Regions from separate parts of the Paraliobacillus sp. JSM ZJ581 genome, predicted to be linked through region 2. Evidence: a T-box and tRNA genes for the amino acid it is inferred to sense, from the RefSeq annotation. Region 2 holds a T-box; the other holds one or more tRNA genes.

Region 1 (4,228 bases), on a different contig from region 2:
AGATGCGGTTTCGTATCGTAGTTTAAGATAGAATGACTCTGCATGCGTTTGTGCACCTAATTTGACCTTTTTAACGCCCTTTTGTATAAGTGATTTTTCTATATGTAGAATAAGTTCTTTCCCTAATGATTGACCTCGGAATGCTTTGATCACACTTATACGCTCTAATTTTGCGTAATTAGATTCTATACGATAGCGACCAGCAGCAACAGGTTTTTCATCTATATAACCAACAAAATGAACAGCTTGTTGATCTAAGTCATCTTTTTCAATCGCTTCTGGTACTTGTTGTTCATCAACAAATACGCTCGTTCGAACGGAAAAAGCATCATTTAATTGTTTTTGATTTTGCGCTTCTACAATTTCCATGTAAGAATCCCCTTCACTAATTATATTGCTATATAGTATAACACGAGATGTTTTACTATAAGAAATAGGTATTTATACTAGATATGGTGATGAACTCGGTTCTATCAAAGCTTCAATATTAGAAAAAAGGATTTTATGAAGCATTTTTGATAAAAAATGGTGTTGAATTGTAGGTTGAATTGGATTTACCCTACACTTGCATAAAATAATAACGCGAAAATGTTCGTAAAACATGTTTTATCGAACACTTGCGGCGTAAAACAGGTTAAGAGTGTTCGAAAAAATGGATTTATCGAACATTTTGAGGTCAAAACAGGCTAAGAATGATCGAAAAAATGGATTTATCGAACATTTTGAGGTCAAAACAGGTTAAGAATGATCGAAAAAATGGATTTATCAAACATTTTGAGGTCAAAACAGGTTAAGAGTGTTCGAAAAAATGGATTTATCAAACATTTTGAGGTCAAAACAGGTTAAGAATGATCGAAAAAATGGATTTATCAAACACATAGAGGACATAACAGGTCAAGAGTGTCTACTAAAAAGTATTTAATTAACATTATCACATTTGACAGAGAACCAGAGATAATAAATACGAGGTCATTTATACCAGACTATACTAAAAAAGCACATTAGCGTTGTTTAAGAACTTCTATATTATGCTTGATAGTATAGAAGTTCTACAGTCTAATGGGCCTTTTAAATCTTATTTAGCGAAACGATGATTACCAATCGTAATCGTTACTTTTCTTGATAATATCCAGTCACTTTTCGCAGTTCTTGGGTTGTAAAAATAAATTGAACCTTGTCCTTGTCCTCGGAATGCCAGTGCTTCTTGAACAGCACGTTTAGAAGAATGGTCAGCAGGTTGATTGATGGCACCGTTTTTAATTGGTGTAAATGCATAGTATCCACCTGATGAGCGTTCGTAAATAACTCCTTTTATCGTATTAGGGAAATTATGATGATCCACTCGATTTAGCACTACAGTTGCAACAGCAACCTTACCAGCGTATGGTTCTCCTTTTGCTTCTGCATGAACAAGTCGTGCTAATAAATCCATTTCTTGATTAGAAATGTTAGTTGGCAATGATAGTTTTTGTCCTGGGTAGATCGTTGTTCCTTTTAAATGATTTGTTTGTTGCAGGGTAGTTAAAGATACACCATAATGATTAGCTATTTTCCATAAAGAATCACCGCTTTGAACGGTATGAGTAGCTGCGCTTGCAATAGATGGTGTTAAAAATATCGTAAAAGATAGACCGATAGTTAATCCAATTTTTTTAATGCTTTTCATGATAGCCCTCCTTGTAATCTATGAGTCTACTTAAAGGCTATCAGTTGTAACATCTCCTTTCATTATATAAAAAATGGAAGATTGTTAGGAAGATAGAACACACAATGGCTAAAGAAATTGCTGGTAATATATTCTGTATAAAGAATTTGGTTAAACAAACAAGTTTAGCTAGGTTTATAACAGATAGATGACAATTTGTTTACAAACCCTATTGACAACTACTACATAGATGATTATGATAATAGTGCTATCAAAATAATAACGTGTCTCGTTAGCTCAGCGGGAGAGCACTTGCTTGACAGGCAAGGGGTCACTGGTTCAATCCCAGTACGAGACATTATGAAAATCAACGTGATGAAGAAAAAAACTTCCTCTGCAGCATAGACTTTATCTAAAAGACTATGCTGCAGAGGAAGTTTTTTTGTAGCAATGATCTATTTCTACTCTCGAAAAGCACAAAGTTAATAGAGTTAATCGGTTTCTATTTTGTGCCTTAAGAGAAAAGGTGAAAAATTGAATAGTAGTAAGAACCAACTGACTGTTAGTATAACTCTATCCCAAAAATTGAATGGTAAATTAGTTAAGAACAATATTGACAAAACTAAAACCAATAAATAAAAGGCTAAGCTGCCACGAGTTGCTTTTAACGTAGCGTTGCAATTCGGACAGGTTATTTCAAAGATATTTTTTCTTTGTAATTTCATTTTAGTTTTATAGTTTATTTTTGATGAGCAATTATTGCATGTCGTCATATAAATACTCCTTTGCAATACCGTATAAACATCTCATATATATAGTATATACATTGTTTTTTTCAAAACAACCACATTTGTTATTTTTCACAAAAAAAGGTGGTGATTAAAATGAAGACCATTGAAACATCTTCTGTTAAAAAGGTACTATTATTGTTGCTTACAGCATTGGCAGTTATTATGACCGTAGTAATCGTTAGAGATATGATCGTATATAATCGTCCGCTAATCTTATCATCATCTACATCTATTATAATAGTAATCAGTAATGCGGTATTGCTACTATTTTTTATTAAGCGTAGAATGTTATTATTTATGATATATCCGATTTGTGCGATTATTATTATTCTGGTAAGTTTAATAAATAATTGATATCGTAACTAAAATAAATAAATAGAAACAGCTATGTCCAGAAAAGTGGTTATAGCTTTTTTTTATTTTTTAGTAATAAAGCTGATTCATTCAATATATACTTACTAAAAAAAGCTTACATATTACTGTTACGCTACCAACAGTATGGTATCACGCCAAAGAATATGTAAGCAATTTTTTTTATTCTATATGATGAAACGCGTTTCATAGCAAGAAATATTTTATTTTGTTTGGAAATTCATATAGAATGTCCTTAAATAATCTAATGAAACAAAGGAGAACTTGTATGTATATTTATTTTTTTTATAATAATTTTACCGATCAAATAAACCAACAACGCCTATGTTTAATACAACAAAATAAAAAAGTCTACATGCTAGAAACAACTAAAGATGTGCTTGACCAAAAAATATCGGAAGAGTTCATGAAATATAAGGTGATTGACGGTGAATTGCCTATAGCTTATGATGAAGAAATGTATGTTGTGTGTAACCACATTCCAGTTGCCGAAGAGGGAAGAGATCAATTTGAGGCTCGTTTTCTTAATCGAGCACGTAAAATTGAAGAGGAAGCAGGTTTTATTGCTATTCGAGTTTGTCGGCCGCTAAATTCTGATACGTATGTTATCATAACCTTTTGGCAATCTGAACAAGATTTCACGAACTGGCAAGAGTCAAAAGCATACAAACAAGCGCACGAAAAAAGAAGAACGGAAGATGGGATTGATCAAAAGCGTCCAGATATTTTCCCTAGACCTTCCTATCTAAACACCTATCATGTACAAAAAGGATAAAAATGCATATACTGTTTCATTGAAAATACGAGGAGGGAATAATTGCATGGTTCAAGTTAATCAATCAATTGAAGCATTTATCGATCATGCTGGATGGTTTGCGCCGGCCTTATTTGTGGTATTACACATTATTCGACCTATTTTATTCATTCCCGTAATCGTTATTTGTGTAGTAGGTGGAGTCGTTTTTGGCTTTGTACAGGGTGCAATCCTTTCATTAATTGGTTTATCTTTAATGAGTCTGATATCTTATAAAGTTGTGTTTCGTCTTCCAAGGTTGCATGAAAACATTGCTAAGTTAAAAGAGAAGATGTTTCAAGATCGAACAATTTCTGTTTCACAGGTTATGGTATTACGCGTAATGCCATTCGTTCATTTTCATTTACTATCTTTTTATTTGATGGAAATGACAGCTAATATAAGAGAATATATGTATTATTCTATTCTAGGCTTACTAGCACCGGCTATCATCTATACTGCATTTGGAGAAGCAATTTCTGCATTTCCGTGGTATATTACGATTTGTTTCTTCTTGCTCTTAGTTCTCATTTATTATTTTATTGACAGAAGAAATAAAGTTAGAATGCATCTAAATTAATACGGAGATAAGCGCCTTTACTCTTGTAATGGCGTTTTTTACATAGC
Region 2 (4,228 bases):
TATACAAAACTACGTATGTGTATTGTTCAAGAATCTGATACATTAGCAACCATAGCTGAACGCTATAAAGTACCAACGATACAGCTTTCACAAACAAATGCATTAGAAAATGATGACTTATCGGCGGGTCAAATTTTATATATTCCTAATAAACGTAAAAAGAAATAAATAATTTAAATTTATCAGGATGAGATTTCCTTGGTAGCTGCACATTGTTGTGTTGTTACCATTTTTTCTTTTAACCTACAAGGAGGTGAAAGGGATCGAGCAATTAAAAGAGGTCTTAAAACATTATGGATTAGAGCAATTTAGAGCAGAGCAAATAACTCCTCGTCTGTGGAAAATATATAGCCAAAACGGAATCTTCGCACTAAAAATGTCGTCACTTACACCGACTACATTAAATAATTGGTATGAGGTCTATCAATTGAGGGAAAAAAGACAGTTATCCTTTATTTTACCTGTATTTCAGAATTTAAAAGGTACTATTTTTACCTTACGTCAATCAGCCATTTATTATGTTATGCCATGGGTGGGTCAACAAGAAAACACACCAATGAATCTTTCCTATAAAGATTTTTTTGGAGTGCTTGGGAGTTTACATGACGTAACAAAACAACGTCATTATGTTAACCTTTCTTTGACAGAAGAACAAATAAAGAGGGATAAGCTTGAAACAGAAAAGAAACTTTCATCACTGGTGGATTATGTTGAGCAAGTAGAGCAAAAACGTTATCTATCTCCTTTTGGGTTAGAGCTCTGTACACAGTTCCATGAGATAGAACCTATATTTCAAAAACTAAATAATTGGTACGATAATTATTTAATAGATATAAAGGAAGAAGAAATCGGATATCAATCGGTATGCCATGGGTTTGCAACGACATCACATTATGTCGCAACTGATGATTATGGTTATCTAATCAACTGGGAGCATACGCATATAGGTGATCCTATGACAGAAATTGCATCCTTCGTTTATTACCAGACAGCTACACACGATACGGACATGTCACAGATCACCCAAGCAATCCCTTATTATGAAAAAAATTATCCACTAACAAATAGTCAACGTGGCTTATTAGCAATTTATTTATTACAGCCTGATCCTTATTTGAAGACCATTAAACAGTACTTTGAGAGGGAAAGTAAACAAATAGAACTAATTCCTTCACTAATCCAAGGCTATCGTAGGTTAATGGCAGGATTAATGGTTCAAGAACAACAGCAAATCGCTCGAGAAAAAATGATTGAAAACAACCAAGAAGAACAAACTTAGATCCACTCTAAATAAAAAGCTACATAAATACCAGTAAATAGCCCAAGTAAGAATACATCTAATGTTGTTGGGAAAAATAATGTACGTAGACATTGAACGATCAAAACAGGTAACATACATCGTTCAATAATGATTAACCAAGTTCGGCACCATGGTGGTAAACGATAACGATAGTAACGACTCATGATTTACACCTCAAATCATTCTTTTGGTGTATAGTATGATTACACTAAATCAGATGTTCTAATTTTACTGTATTTCGTTTATATATTGACTTTTATGCTGAGAATTGTATACAATAACGAATATACAATTGAATCAATTTGAAATGCTAAGAAGAGGAAGAGTACAAAATCGACCCCAACAGAGAAGAAAGCCATTTGCTGAAAGGTTTTCTAGGACTGTCCGTTTTGGAATGTCGCCTCAGATGCAGCTTCTCAGAAATAATAGTAAGAGCAGCCGGTGAAGAATCGTTACATCATTAATGAGTGTGCATGTGTGCTTATTTAAACATGCAAATGAAGGTGGTACCACGGAAACTAGACCCTTTTCGTCCTTTAATTAGGATGAAAAGGGTTTTTTACGTCCATTTCATGTAGAATAGTAGGCTCTATATTAGAAGACGTGGATTCTTTTGTTAGATAAAGCAAAGGGATAGGAATTTTTAAAACATGAGAACCCTAGCAGAGAAAATATACGAGACTCCTGCAAGAACAGCACGAGTCCGAAGATCCACTTGGATGTATGTTAGACTAAGACCGTCACATCCTGTGACAACGTCTAACTGACCCACCTCATGTGGGCCCGAGCCGTGCCTGCGGAAAGCGAGTATATTTTATCTGCGGTTCAAGAATAACCACAATTTTAATTATAAAGTCTTTTATTATAGGTGTTATGGAGCGAACATTACATCACCACTTTTTACAAATAACAAAAAAATGATGGGTAATGATTTTTCATGAAACAGTTTTTAAAGGAATGAAGGAGGATTATAGCGTGGAGCAAAACAATACGAATTTACCACCAAAGTACGATCCAGCAGCAGTTGAAAAAGACCGCTATGATTTCTGGGTAAACGGAAAATTTTTTGAAGCAAGTGGAGATAAAGACAAAGAGCCATTTACAATTGTTATTCCACCACCAAACGTAACAGGAAAATTACATATTGGTCATGCGTGGGATACAACACTTCAAGACATCATTACACGAATGAAACGAATGCAAGGGTATGATGTGTTATACCTACCAGGAATGGATCACGCAGGTATTGCTACACAAGCAAAAGTAGAAGCAAAATTAAAAGAGCAAGGAACAAACCGATATGAACTTGGTCGGGAAAAGTTTCTTGAAAAAGCTTGGGATTGGAAAGAAGAGTATGCTTCCTTTATTCGAGAACAATGGGCTAAAATTGGCTTAGGTTTAGATTACTCAAGAGAACGATTTACATTGGACGAAGGACTTTCAAACGCAGTAAAAGAAGTGTTTGTTTCCTTGTATGAAAAAGGTCTCATTTATCGTGGGGAGTATATTATTAACTGGGATCCAGCAACAAAAACAGCATTGTCTGATATCGAAGTAATTCATGAGGAAGTAAAAGGTCATTTTTATCATATGCGTTACCCGCTAAAGGACGAAGAAGGTGCAATTGAGATTGCGACAACTCGTCCGGAAACAATGCTTGGTGATACCGCGGTGGCTGTAAACCCTAATGATGAACGCTATCAGCATTTGATTGGTAAAAAAGTAATTTTACCGATTGTAGGTAGAGAAATTGAAATTGTAGCTGATGACTACGTTGATATGGAATTCGGATCAGGAGCAGTAAAAATTACACCTGCACATGACCCGAATGATTTTGAAATTGGAAACCGCCACAATCTAGAACGCGTTTTAGTAATGAATGAAGACGGTACAATGAATGAGAACGCTGGTAAATACCAAGGGCTTGATCGTTTTGAATGTAGAAAGCAATTGGTGGCAGATTTACAAGAACAAGGTGTTTTATTTGAAATAGAGGAGCATATGCATTCAGTTGGCCACTCTGAACGAAGCGGAGCGGTAGTAGAGCCTTATTTATCAACGCAATGGTTTGTAAATATGAAGCCTTTAGCAGAAGCGGCAGTAGAACTCCAGAAAAAATCAGAAGAAGAAAAAGTTAATTTTGTACCAAGCCGATTTGAAGGAACGTATCTTCACTGGATGGATAATATTCGTGACTGGTGTATTTCACGTCAATTGTGGTGGGGACACCGAATTCCAGCTTGGTATCATAAACAAACTGGTGAATTGTATGTAGGGAAAGAAGCACCAGCAGATATCGAAAACTGGGAACAGGATAGTGATGTGTTAGATACTTGGTTCTCTTCTGCTTTATGGCCGTTTTCAACATTAAATTGGCCAAATGCGGAAGGTGAGGATTTTAAACATTTCTTCCCAACAAGTGTATTAGTAACTGGTTATGATATTATTTTCTTCTGGGTAGCAAGGATGATTTTCCAATCGCTTGAATTTAATGATGAACGCCCATTTAAAGACGTGTTAATTCATGGTCTGGTTCGTGATGCAGAAGGAAGAAAAATGAGTAAGTCATTAGGAAATGGTGTTGATCCAATGGAGGTAATTGACCAATATGGTGCAGATGCCTTACGTTACTTCCTGGCAACAGGCTCTACACCTGGACAGGATTTACGCTTCCAATATGAAAAAATCGAATCAACGTGGAATTTTATTAATAAAATTTGGAATGCTTCTCGATTTGTTTTAATGAATTTAGAAGGATTAAAGTACGAAGATATTGACTTGTCAGGTGAAAAGTCAGTTGCTGATAAATGGATTTTAACACGCTTAAATGAAACCATTGAGCAAGTGAATAAACATGCTGATCGATATGACTTTGGTGAAGCTGGTCGCCATCTTTACAATTTCATTTGGGACGATTTCTGTGATTGG

The links. The T-box of region 2 lies ahead of ACH6CY_RS12800 (valine--tRNA ligase). A T-box ahead of a tRNA ligase gene usually reads a tRNA of that ligase, here a tRNA-Val.
Region 1: it encodes a tRNA-Val, which carries the amino acid that the T-box ahead of ACH6CY_RS12800 (valine--tRNA ligase) is inferred to sense. The anticodon was not compared.

The regions. Positions count from the first base shown of each region.
Region 1 is NZ_JBISEP010000004.1:62,101-66,328, forward strand. It holds gene ACH6CY_RS04000 (GNAT family N-acetyltransferase) at 1-369, opposite strand, end outside; gene ACH6CY_RS04005 (cell wall hydrolase) at 1,076-1,666, opposite strand; tRNA gene ACH6CY_RS04010 (tRNA-Val) at 1,932-2,003, shown strand; gene ACH6CY_RS04015 (TIGR04104 family putative zinc finger protein) at 2,137-2,418, opposite strand; gene ACH6CY_RS04020 (hypothetical protein) at 2,530-2,790, shown strand; gene ACH6CY_RS04025 (antibiotic biosynthesis monooxygenase family protein) at 3,077-3,583, shown strand; gene ACH6CY_RS04030 (TVP38/TMEM64 family protein) at 3,630-4,181, shown strand.
Region 2 is NZ_JBISEP010000026.1:13,866-18,093, reverse strand. It holds gene spoVID (stage VI sporulation protein D) at 1-168, shown strand, start outside; gene ACH6CY_RS12810 (hypothetical protein) at 218-1,279, shown strand; gene ACH6CY_RS12805 (hypothetical protein) at 1,276-1,464, opposite strand; T-box leader at 1,604-1,840, shown strand; gene ACH6CY_RS12800 (valine--tRNA ligase) at 2,258-4,228, shown strand, end outside.